DNA from 3 places in the Weizmannia agrestimuris genome. Region 2 is predicted to be linked to each of the others. Evidence: riboswitches for the same ligand, from Rfam matches in the RefSeq annotation. Region 2 holds a riboswitch; each other region holds the start of a gene.
The links. Region 2 has a riboswitch for S-adenosylmethionine ahead of metK (methionine adenosyltransferase). Riboswitches for the same ligand answer to the same signal wherever they lie in the genome.
Positions count from the first base shown of each region.

Region 1 (4,214 bases), on a different contig from region 2:
ATTTCAACTCATCGCGCAGTTTTACCACTTCTCCGATGATCAAAAGCGATGGGTTGCGCAGCCCGTCCGCCTTTTCACTTAAATTTCCAAGCGTGCCGACCGCGGTTTCCTGTTTTTCTGTCGTGCCCCAGCGGATAAGTGCAGCCGGCATATCCGGCGATTTGCCGTGCTTTATCAGTTGCGCACAGATGAGCGGCAGATTTTTCACGCCCATATAAATGCAAAGTGTATCAATTCCCGCATATTTGGACCAGTATGCATCAAGGTCTTCGCCTTTTTTCGTGACGCCCGCGATAAAAGCAACGGATGTACTGAGCCCGCGGTGGGTGAGCGGAATGCCGGCATAGGCGGGCACGGCGGAACCGGACGTAATCCCCGGAACGATTTCAAACGGAATATGCTTTTGCACCAGTACTTCCGCCTCCTCCCCGCCTCTGCCGAATATAAACGGATCGCCGCCTTTTAAACGGACAACAGTTTTGCCTTGGTTGGCAAACTTCACAAGCAGGTGGTTGATCGTATCCTGCGACATCGTATGGGCGTCCGGCTTTTTCCCGCAGTAGACGAGTTCCGCATCCGGCCTTGCTTCTTTTAACAGATCCGGATTCACCAGGCGGTCATATAAAATGACATCCGCTTCCCGGATCATGCGCAATCCTTTCACTGTGATCAGTTCCGGATCGCCGGGCCCTGCCCCGACTAAATATACTTTTCTCATTTCTTCACCTGCTTTAAACTTAATCGGATAACTGGTTGGTTTGGTTTATGCGCCCACTTCTCCCGGAGTGGCTGTAGCAGCGGCTTAGAAGGGATGGCCGTTTTTGCCGCAGCACCACCTGGCAGCCTTATTTTTTCTGAACCGTATGCAGCCCGCATTCGGTTTTATGAAAGCCCGCCCATCTTCCTGCTCTTGAGTCGCTGTTTCCAGCAGCACGTGTGCACGGGAAACAGCCGATGCTCGGATATCCCTGGTCATGCAATTCGTTATACGGAAGATGATGGGACTTGATATAGTTCCAAACGTCATCCCATGTCCAATGAATCAGCGGGCAAATTTTAATCGAATGGAACCTTTCATCTTTATTGACAAAATTCGTTTTCGCCCTTGTCGGCGATTGCTCCCGCCGCAAGCCGGATATCCAGGCCGCCGCTCCCTGCAGCGTTTCTTCAAGCGGCTTGATTTTCCGGATATAGCAGCATTGGTCCGGATCCCTTTTCCAAAGGGCAGATCCGTATTGCGCCGCCTGTTCATCAAGCGTAAGCGACGGTTTTTTCATTTGGATATTTAAAGCCGGATATTTCTTTTTCACTTTTTCAATCAATTCGTAAGTTTGCGGAAAGTGCAGGTCCGTATCCAAAAATACGATATCCGCATCTTCTCTGACTTTCGAAATGAGATCAATCAGCACCATTCCTTCTGCGCCGAAGCTGCACGCATATACCACTGATTTACCGTACGTGCCATATGCCCACTGCAAAATTTCCAATGCACCCTTTGTTTTATCTTCCGGCACGAACGCTGCAAACGGATCCGACGTAAACTGTTCATATGTGAGCCGCGTTTGCTCCACTCTATTCCCTTCTTTCTTATTCGATTACTAAGGATTAAACGACAAAAATCTTCTTACCCTGAAGTAAGAAGATATCCATTCCCGGGAAATCTTCTTATCTTTCAGGCCACCACCTGCAGGAATTGGCACAGTACCCGTTTTCGGACCTGCTGCCGAGGCTTCACAGGGCCCTTCCCTCCACCTCTCTTGATAAGAAAATAACAACATATAAGCTTGAAGTTTATTGTATACCTTCTTATGCTATTCGTCAACGAAAAATTCAGACAAGGAAAAAAAGACCCATTCTTTTGACCGGATGATGCAGAAAATTGACATAGGGAGGAAAAAATGGCTGAATGGAAGCAAGACGAGGTGAAAATATGATGCATTTGGACAAACACCACGAACCAAGAACAAACGGAACATTACTGCGGCAACTCTCCCGCCGGCCGTTTCAACTGAACAGGCTGATTGAAGAAAACCTGCAGCTTTTTCAGATGTATTGCAATCCCAATTTTCCAAAGCCGTTTTCCTTCTCGCACCTGCTCTTGAACCGGAAATACCCTGTTGGACCATGCAAGACCTTCGCAGACGATAGCGGACTTGTTTACCCTGAATGGAAAACGGAACTGGACAAGGAATACAATAGGCTCCTTGAAACGGCCAATCGCGAAGTGAACATCCTTGACTTCGGCGCGATCGGGGACGGAAAAACCGACAGTACAACGGCGTTTCAAAAAGCAATCGGCAGCGGGCGGGTAAAAGTGATCGTGCCCGCGGGTACTTTTCTCGTCAAATGGCTCAAGCTTCCTTCATGGACATGCCTGATCGGCCGCGGGAAAGGTGTTACAACGATCAAATTCCACCCGGGTGCGCCGAAAAAAACGCGGCTCGTCCAAAATGCCGACTTCCGGTACGGCAATGACCATATTCTCGTAGAAGGCCTGACGCTTGATTGGAATGTGGAAAGGCTCGGTCAAGCAGAAAAAACTTCGGCCGGAAACAACCGGTCGAGCTGCCTTACTTTTGCTCACGTCACGTACGGCTGGGTGAAAAACGTGGAAGCTGTCAATGCTGGCCTGCACGGCTTTGATGTGTCATCCACCCGCTATCATTATTTGGGCGACGGGTTCCTTGCCCCCGGGAGAAGCCGTTATATATGGCTCGACGGCATCACTGCAAGCGGGTTCGGAGATGATGGCATCACAACCCACCACAGCGACTATATTTTTATTTCAAACTCGTACTGCTTCCATCCGAGCGGCAGGGCCCATACGGAAGGTTTTTCCAACTCCAACGGCATTGAAATTGATGACGGCTCCCGCTATGTGTGGCTTTGCAATAACGCCACAACCGGTTGCTTCGGCGGCGTGGAAATCAAAGCCCACCACAATGCATCGGCCGCTTCCCATGTCCATATTTACGGCCATCTTTCGGTCCGGGACAACCGTTCTTTTAATTTCCGGCACATCGGCCACCATAAAGGGAAAGATGCCAATTCGAAAAGCGCCAACCATATTGTCGCGGCAAATCTTGTCTCTATTGCACCGGTTTTTACCGATTTATATAAAGATTCCACACCGCGCAGCCTCGTCGTTTCCGCATACCAAAATGTTGTAATCAACGGGCTCACCGCAATCGGCGACCCGGATTACGATTTTAAAGGTAATCCCGTGATCGCCATCCAATACCGGGCAAAAAACGTTGTCCTGAAAAATATTAACATCAGCGGGTTTAAAAATGCAAAACGGATAAAAGGCAAAGACAGATGCGTGTTGGTAAAGTGACTGCAGGGAGTTTCCGACATTTACGCTGGTCATTTGGCTTATCAGGTATAAATTTTTATTTTTTTAAGCTGTGAATGGGATAATTGGTCCTAATAGGGCTTCTATGAACCATAACTCGCTTTTCGTTCTTGGTTAACGGTCTTGATGAGGCATCTCGGAACCATCACACGGCTTTCATTTTTTGCTAATGGTCTTGTTGTGGCGTCTCAGAACCATTACACCATTTCAATTCCAAGCTTTCGGTCCCGAGGCGGATTCTCGGAATCATTACACGGCTTTCATTTTTTGCTAATGGTCTTGTTGTGACTTCTCAGACCATATCATGGCTTTAATTCCGGGTTAATGATCCGTAGTGGTAAGCATGCCATTCTTCCCACTATGCAAAAAGGCTGCTCCGAAAGCCTCGGATCCTGCTTTCGGGGCAGCCCCTTTTTACAGCACCTTGCTCAAGAATGCTTTTGTCCGTTCTTCCTGCGGGTTTTCGAACAGTTCCTGCGGCGTGTTTTCTTCGACAATATAGCCGCCGTCCATAAACAGGACGCGGTCCCCGACTTCTCGGGCAAAGCCCATTTCATGCGTGACGACGACCATTGTCATGCCGTCTTTTGCCAGGCTCCTCATGACTTCGAGCACTTCCCCGACCATTTCCGGGTCAAGCGCAGACGTCGGTTCATCAAACAACATGATTTTCGGTTCCATCGCAAGCGCGCGGGCGATCGCAATCCGCTGCTTTTGCCCACCCGATAACGAATCCGGATACGCGTCCGCTTTTTCTTCGAGCCCAACTTTGCGCAAAAGTTCAAGCGCCTTCTGCTTTGCTGCTTCTTTTGAAAGCTTCCGCACCTTGATTGGAGAAAGGGTAATGTTTTCCAGAACG
Region 1 covers NZ_CALPDC010000019.1:26,039-30,252, reverse strand. The annotation lists gene cobA (uroporphyrinogen-III C-methyltransferase) at 1-718, opposite strand, end outside; gene NFR98_RS09080 (phosphoadenylyl-sulfate reductase) at 846-1,571, opposite strand; SAM riboswitch class I at 1,663-1,767, opposite strand; gene NFR98_RS09075 (glycosyl hydrolase family 28-related protein) at 1,907-3,337, shown strand; gene NFR98_RS09070 (amino acid ABC transporter ATP-binding protein) at 3,770-4,214, opposite strand, start outside.
Region 1: it holds a riboswitch for S-adenosylmethionine, as region 2 does, so the genes downstream of both, NFR98_RS09080 (phosphoadenylyl-sulfate reductase) here and metK (methionine adenosyltransferase) in region 2, are expected to answer to the same signal.

Region 2 (4,214 bases):
AAATTGCCGGAAATTTTCTTTGAACCGGGCTGCAAGTTCGAACGCTTTTTCACGGTAAGCCTGCTTGTCCGTCCATGTATCTGCCGGATAAAGGACGTCATCTGACACCCCTTCAATATGAACCGGGATGTGTAGCCCGAAAATATCATCCTGCCGTGTTTCGGTATCTTTCAGTTTGCCGTTTATCGCAGCCCGGACCATGGCCCGCGTATCGCTTAATTTCATGCGGGAACCGGTTCCGTACGGGCCGCCTGTCCAGCCGGTATTGACAAGAAATACCTGGACGTTGTGCCTGTCAACTTTCTCGCCGAGCATTTCCGCATAAACGGCGGGCTCAAGCGGCAAGAACGGCGCGCCGAAGCAAGTGGAGAACACGGCTTCCGGGCGCGTGACGCCGCGTTCGGTACCGGCCAGTTTAGAAGTGTAACCGCTTAAGAAATGGTACATGGCCTGCTCTTTTGTCAGCCTGCTGATCGGCGGCAGGACACCGGATGCATCGGCCGTCAGGAATATAATGGTTGACGGATGGCCGGCCATGCCGGAGCGGGCAATATTGCCGATGTTTTCAATCGGGTAAGCAGCCCTTGTATTTTCCGTCAGTGCATTGTTGTCATATTGCGGTTTGCGGGACACCGGATCTACGACCACATTTTCAAGTACGGTCCCAAAACGGATCGCCTGGTAAATTTGTGGTTCTTTTTCTTCCGTAAGCCCGATGCACTTTGCATAGCATCCGCCTTCAATATTGAAGACACCGCTGTCGGACCAGCCGTGCTCATCGTCCCCTATAAGTGCGCGCTCCGGATCGGCGGAAAGCGTCGTTTTCCCGGTCCCGGACAAGCCGAAAAACAGGGCCGTATCGCCGTTTTTCCCAGTATTGGCGGAGCAGTGCATGGGAAGGATGCCTTTTTGCGGCAGCAAGTAATTCATGATGGAAAAAATGCTTTTTTTCATTTCGCCTGCATATTCCGTCCCGCCGATCAAAATTATCCGGCGTTCAAGTGAAATCATGATGAACGCTTCGGAATGCGTGCCGTCAAGCGCCGGGTCTGCCTTAAACAGCGGCGCGGAAAGAATCGTAAATTGCGCATCGTGTTGATAGAGCTCCTCCGCATCCGGCCGGATAAACAATTGATACGCGAATAAATTATGCCAGGCGAACTCATTCACGGTCTGGATCGGAAGGCGGCTTTTTGGATCGGCACCCGCAAAACCTTTAAACACAAAAATTTCGTCTTTCCCTTTTAAATGCCGGACCATTTTTTCATAAAGCCTGTTGAACACGCCGGGAGAAACCGGCTGGTTGATTTTGCCCCAGTCGACACGGTCTTTTGATTCGGAGTCGACGACAATAAATTTATCTTTCGGTGACCTTCCTGTATATTTTCCTGTTGCAGCAGAAATGGCCCCTTCCGTTGTCAGTACAGCTTCTTTCCGTTCGATAATTTTTTCCATTAATTGTGGCACGGAAAGCTGCATGCGTACGTTTTCCCCCGACAACAAAAACTTTAAATCGTCAGAAGCGCCAATCAGATCCATTTTCATAAACCGCCCCTTTGAATAACTTATTTCACTTTAAACGATATCAGTATAACATATTCATCCGTTTATTACATACTTTTTTCCGGGAAAAATGCAGAGGACAAAGGGGAGAAGGGCGAAAAAATCATTGACAGCGCCTGCTAAATTGCGTATGATTTTACTTTGAACGGATACTCTTATCCCGAGCTGGTGGAGGGACGGGCCCGATGAAACCCAGCAACCCGCCTCTGGAACAGGCAATGCGCTCGCAACGCAGCTGCCGCTTGACTTCCAGGCAAAGGTGCTAACCTGCAGCAAGGAATGTTTCCTTGAACGATAAGAGTGAAAGGCGCGATTGATTGAAGTCAAAACCTTTCCACTCATGATGAATGGGGAAGGTTTTTATTTTTGGCTTTGTACATGAAATGAATCGAGTTTAGGGTATGAGTACCGTTTCCAATATGTAACCATATAAGGAGGAAAAGCGGATGTTAAAAGGACGGCATTTGTTCACATCGGAATCGGTGACGGAAGGCCATCCGGACAAAATTTGCGACCAGATTTCCGATGCCATTTTGGATGCCATTTTAGAAAAAGACCCGAATGCCCGCGTTGCCTGTGAAACTTCCGTCACGACAGGGCTTGTGCTCGTCACGGGGGAAATTTCCACCAATACATATGTGGATATTCCGAAAGTGGTGCGCAAGACCATTAAAGAGATCGGCTATACGCGCGCGAAATACGGGTTTGATGCGGAAACCTGCGCGGTGCTGACATCGATTGACGAACAGTCCGAAGATATTGCGCGCGGCGTTAACCAGGCTTTGGAAGCCCGCGAAGGCGGGATGAGCGACGAAGAGATTGAGGCAATCGGAGCCGGCGACCAGGGCCTGATGTTCGGGTTTGCCTGCAATGAGACAGAAGAGCTGATGCCGCTTCCCATTTCGCTTGCCCACAAGCTTGCCCGCCGTCTTGCTGAACTCCGCAAACAAGAAGTGATCCCGTATTTGCGCCCGGATGCAAAGACACAGGTGACAGTTGAATATGACGAGAACAACCAGCCTGCCCGGATTGATACGATTGTCATTTCAACGCAGCATGATCCTGACATCAGCGCCGGACAAATCCAGGAAGATATGAAAAAATACGTCATTGAACCGGTTGTGCCGGCACACTTGCTCGATGCGGATACAAAGTATTTGATTAATCCGACCGGCCGCTTTGTTATCGGCGGCCCTCAAGGGGATGCGGGGCTGACCGGCCGCAAAATCATTGTCGACACGTACGGCGGCTATGCACGTCACGGCGGCGGCGCATTTTCCGGGAAAGACCCGACGAAAGTGGACCGTTCCGCTGCTTATGCCGCCCGCTATGTTGCGAAAAATATTGTTGCGGCAGGCCTTGCGGAAAAATGCGAGGTACAGCTTGCGTATGCGATCGGGGTGGCGAAGCCCGTTTCTATTTCCATCGATACGTTTGGGACCGGAAAAGTGCCGGAAAAAGTGCTGATCGAGGCGGTCGAAGCTCATTTTGACCTGCGCCCGGCCGGCATTATCAAAATGCTCGACTTGCGCCGTCCGATTTACAGGCAGATCGCTGCGTACGGGCATTTCGGCCGCGATGATTTGGATGTGCCTTGGGAAAAAACGGACAAAGCCGGGGCGTTGAACGAATTCGCCCGCAATCATATCGGAAAATAATATGAAAAAGAGCGCGCCTGGTATACAGGCCGCTCTTTTTCATAAAACGGCGGGAATAAGGAATCCTGTTTGCCTCATTTTTAACAAAAACCCTGCAAACTGGCGGAAAACATGCTAAACTATATTACATGTGCAGAATTTGGCCGTCAAATTTTGGCGGAAATGCATTTGTTTTTTAAAGAAATAAATTTACAATAGAGTATATCGAAATGAAGTAGGTGACTTTTTACATGTGCGGATTTATTGGCTGCGTCCATGACCATCCCGTTACATTATCAGACGAAGACAGGCAACAGTTTAAACAGATGAATCATATGATTGAGCACCGCGGCCCGGATGATGAAGGCTTTTATGAAGACGAGCATATCCAGTTCGGTTTCAGGCGCCTGAGCATTATCGATATCGAGGCGGGGCACCAGCCTTTAACATACGAAAACGAACGGTACTGGATTATTTTTAATGGCGAAATTTATAACTATGTGGAATTGCGTGAAGAACTGCTAAAAGAAGGGATGACATTCGAAACGAATTCGGATACGGAAGTCATTCTTGCCATGTACAGCCGTTACGGCGAAAAAGCAATCGGACGTCTGCGCGGGATGTTCGGGTTTGCGATCTGGGATAAGCAGGAACAAACGCTTTGCGGCGCGCGTGACCCGTTCGGCATTAAACCGTTCTTCTATTATGAAGACGGCGATAAAATGTATTTCGGTTCTGAAAAGAAAAGCATTTTGCTTGCCATGGAAAAACCAGAACTGAATTATGATGCTGTCCAATATTATTTAACCTACCAATTTGTGCCCGAACCTTTCACCATGACAAAAGACATCCGGAAACTTGAACCGGGCCATTATTTTGTGAAAAAAATTGGCAAACCGATGGAAATCAAACGATATTGGAAAGCATCCTTCCACCCGGTTCATAAAAGCGAGGACGAATTTATTCAAGAAGTGCGTGACGTAATGATTGATTCGGTGAAAGTCCATATGCGCA
Region 2 covers NZ_CALPDC010000014.1:29,030-33,243, reverse strand. The annotation lists gene pckA (phosphoenolpyruvate carboxykinase (ATP)) at 1-1,545, opposite strand, end outside; SAM riboswitch class I at 1,716-1,864, shown strand; gene metK (methionine adenosyltransferase) at 2,010-3,221, shown strand; gene asnB (asparagine synthase (glutamine-hydrolyzing)) at 3,452-4,214, shown strand, end outside.

Region 3 (4,214 bases), on a different contig from region 2:
ATCATTGCCCGGGTCAGCTTCTGCATAGCCGTGCTGCCTGGCAATTTCCAACGCTTCTTCAAACGGAAGATGTTTTTCGCGCATGGCCGATAAAACAAAATTGGATGTGCCGTTTAAAATCGCCTGTACACGCTGGATATCATTAACCTGAAGCTGCTGGGAAATCGTCCGAATCACAGGGATGCCGCCTGCAGTTGTCGCTTCGTAACCGACAAACACGCCTTTTTCTTTCGCTTTTTCAAGCAACACATTCCCATATCGTGCAAACATGACTTTATTGGCAGTAATGACGTGGCAGCCTTTTTCAATCGCTTGTAAACAGTAGGAAAAGCCTGGTTCTTCCCCGATAATCGCTTCAAACACGACTTCAAGGCCGGGAATGGCGAGAACTTCCCGGAAGTCCGTCGTAACGAGTACAGAACTGTCAATGTTCCGCTTTTTTCGGGGGTTTTTGATCAGAACCGCTGCAATCTCTACCTCGGCATGCAGCTTTTCTTTCAGCTGCTCCCGGTGGGTCCGGACCGCTTCGTACACGCCCTGGCCGACCGTCCCAAAGCCGAGCAGCGCTGCTTTAATCACTCTCATTATCCAAACTCCTCCCTACATCTAGCGCTCTTTCGCCTCTGAAGCGTTTTGTTCATTTAAAACGGTCAAGCGGTCCGACAGTATTCGGTGCAGCCGGTATCCAGAAGCTCCCGATCTGGATCAGGTATGCAGACCGTCCGGGCCGCAACATTGTTCAATGGGATCAGCCCAGAACATCGTATAAGTTTTCCGGATCGCCTGTTGGCATTCGCATGGCGGCCTTCGCACGAATCTGCCGGACCCGCTCCCCGCTTTTACCGGGCTGTAACGGCTGTTGCTTTTGTAATGGCCTGATCGAGGTCGGCTGTCAAATCTTCGACGGCTTCAAGCCCGACGGACAGGCGGATCAAATCGCCTGTGACCCCTGATTTTTCCAGTTCTTCATCGCTCAGCTGCGAATGCGTAGTCGTTGCCGGGTGGATGATCAGCGATTTCGCGTCGCCGACATTCGCTACATGCGACCACAGCTTAATATTGTCGATCACGCGTCTTCCTGTTTCCCGGCCGCCTTTCACACCAAAGTTGACAATGGAGCCGTAACCGCCGTTCAAATATTTTTGCGCCAGCTCATGGGACGGATGGTCTTCAAGGCCCGGGTAATTGACCCAAGCAACATCTGGATGGTTTTTCAGAAATTCCGCGACTTTCAATGCATTTTCGTTATGCCTTTCCACACGCAGATGCAGCGTTTCAAGCCCTTGCAGGAATAAAAAGGCGTTGTCCGGGCTTAAAGCAGGCCCGAAGTCGCGCAAAAGCTGAACGCGAAGTTTTGTGGCGAACGCAGCCTGTGCCGTGTCGACGCCGTAGCGCAAGCCGTGATAGCTCGGATCCGGTTCGCTAAAGTCCGGGAATTTGTCTGTGTTCCAGTCAAAACGCCCGCCGTCAACGGCAACACCGCCGATCGCCGTTCCGTGCCCGCCGATCCATTTTGTCGCCGAATGGACAACCACGTCCGCGCCCCATTTGATCGGATTCGCGCCATACGGAGAAGCAAACGTGTTGTCGACAATCAAAGGAATACCGTTTTCATGGGCCACTTCCGCCACTTTTTCCACGTCGAGCACCTGCAGGCTTGGGTTGCCGATAATTTCCGCGTACAATGCTTTTGTTTTCGGGGTGATCGCCTGGCGGAACGCTTCAGGGTCGGACCCGTCCACAAACTTGACGTTAATGCCGTATTTCGGCAATGTCACAGCAAACAAATTATAGGTGCCGCCGTAAAGATTGCTGGCGGATACGATGTCATCACCCGCACGCACGATGTTCAAAATGGAAAAGGCAATGGCCGATGCGCCGGATGATAAACCGACAGCCGCTGTTCCGCCTTCCAGTGCAGCAACACGTTTTTCAAAAACATCCACAGTCGGATTGCCGAGACGGGAATAAATGAAACCTTCTTTTGATAAATTGAAGACGCCCTCCGCATGTTCTGTATCCGGAAAAACGTAAGAAGTCGTCCGGTATACCGGTACGGCGCGCGATCCTGTCGCCGGGTCCGGTTCCTGGCCGCCGTGCAACAATAAAGTTTCCGGTTGGAATGATGGTTGTGTCATTTTAAAGCCTCCTGATTTTTTAAAATTTTTTCGTGAAAGATGGAAGAGGAAATGAAAAAACCCTCTTCGTAAGGGAAGAGGGTTACAATGTATGTAAGTTCCTCCCTTATCTTTCAGACGCATGTCTGTAGGAATTAGCACCTTTTCAGGCAAATGCCTGAAGGTTGCCGGGCTTCGCAGGGCCTAGTCCCTCCGCCGCTCTCGATAAGAGTTTCTTTTCATAATTCAATTTTGAATGACTTATTGTTTAAGATTATAGAAGAACAATGGCAAACCGTCAACCTTTTTTTGAAAAAATTTTCTTTTTCTTCTACAATATTGGCGACAATAGCCGGGAAATGGACTCTTTAAACCGCACATAAAGCGGCCGGTTCTGGTAATCATGGAGCGTTAATTCGGTTGATTCGGCCATATCGTCCCGGAAAACGCCGGCAAGTGTGCCGGAAAGCTCACGGTCGTACAGCACGGCGTTCACTTCAAAATTGAGACGGAAACTGCGCACATCGATATTGGCCGTCCCAACGGAAGCAATTTTCCCGTCTACGACAATCATTTTCGCATGGATGAACCCTTTTTGATAAATGTACACTTTGACGCCCGTTTTTAACAGCTGGCCGATGTTGGAAAGCGTCGCCCAATAGACAAACATATGATCCGGTTTATTTGGAATCATAATCCGAACATCCACTCCGGATAAGGCGGCAAGCGTCAGCGCATTCAGGAGGCTGTCATCCGGAATAAAATACGGTGTTTGCAAATAAATATATTTTTTGGCGGAATTGATCATTTTAATATAGCTGTTTTTAATCTGCTCCCATTCAGAATCGGGGCCGCTTGAGACGATTTGGATATCGGTTTCACCCTGCGATGGGATGACCGGGAAATAACGTTCTTCATCTCTTACATCATGCGGTGACGCCTGATTCCAGTCCAAAATAAAGCGAGTCTGCATGGCATAAACAGCACTCCCTACAATCCGTAGATGCGTATCCCGCCAGTAACCGAATTTCTTATTCAGACCAAGATACTCATCCCCAACGTTAAAACCGCCGATATATCCGATCTGCCCATCAATAATCGCCAATTTCCGGTGATTCCTGAAATTGACGCGCAAATTGACGAGCGGGATCCGGGCAGGAAAAAAGGACGCCACTTCCCCACCAGCAACAACAAGCGGCCGGAAAAATTTGCGGCGGAACAGCATCCGCGACCCCATATCATCATAAAGCAGCCGCACCTTTACGCCTTCTCTTGCTTTTTGCGACAGCAGTTCAATCAATTCATGGCCGAGGCGGTCATTCCGGAAAATATAATATACAAGATGAATACTGTCTTTTGCATTCCGGATGTCTTCAAATAAAGCCTCGAATTTTTTCCTGCCATCTGTAAAGATATCGACGTGATTGTCCTGGGAAAGGATCGCCCCGTCATTCATCAGCAGCATATAAACGAGATCCTTGTACTGGATTGTCCGCTCATCATGAAACGGAAACCGGTTTTCGCGCAGCAGTTCAATTTGCTGCTGGGAAATTTCCTTAATGCCAATCTTCTCCTGTACTTTCCAGTCGAAAATTTTACGGCGGCTTAAATTTTGTCCAAATACCAAATACAGGATAAAGCCGGCAATCGGCAGGAATAACAGAACCAAAAGCCATGCCCAAGTTGCGCCGACATCCCGCCGTTCAAGGAAAATAACGGTTCCCGCCAGAATAAAATTCAAAAGAAACAAGATAACTAGTAGTACCGTTATAATCATTGCGTTCTCCTTTTCGTACACCCTTTGTTCCTGCTTGAGGTTTGTTCCCGGCCGGTATCCGGGAACACGGTGAAGTGTTTTGGAATTGATATAGGATATGTTTGCGCAGCAAAAATAACAATTGTATCATACCATAATATTTGCGCCTTACCTATCGTACAGCACTTTCCCTGCCATTGCATGCAAAAAGAACCGCACCAATGGATACGGTTCTTTTTTTCGTTCTTATTAAAAGTTAACGTAGTTTCTCGGGTTTTGGGCACCGGTATGTGGCGGTGGTGTCCAGCGGCCGTTATAAATTTCAAAGTGAAGATGCGGTC
Region 3 covers NZ_CALPDC010000015.1:4,608-8,821, reverse strand. The annotation lists gene NFR98_RS07905 (homoserine dehydrogenase) at 1-585, opposite strand, end outside; gene NFR98_RS07900 (O-acetylhomoserine aminocarboxypropyltransferase/cysteine synthase family protein) at 840-2,138, opposite strand; SAM riboswitch class I at 2,242-2,349, opposite strand; gene cls (cardiolipin synthase) at 2,449-3,894, opposite strand; gene NFR98_RS07890 (murein hydrolase activator EnvC family protein) at 4,123-4,214, opposite strand, start outside.
Region 3: it holds a riboswitch for S-adenosylmethionine, as region 2 does, so the genes downstream of both, NFR98_RS07900 (O-acetylhomoserine aminocarboxypropyltransferase/cysteine synthase family protein) here and metK (methionine adenosyltransferase) in region 2, are expected to answer to the same signal.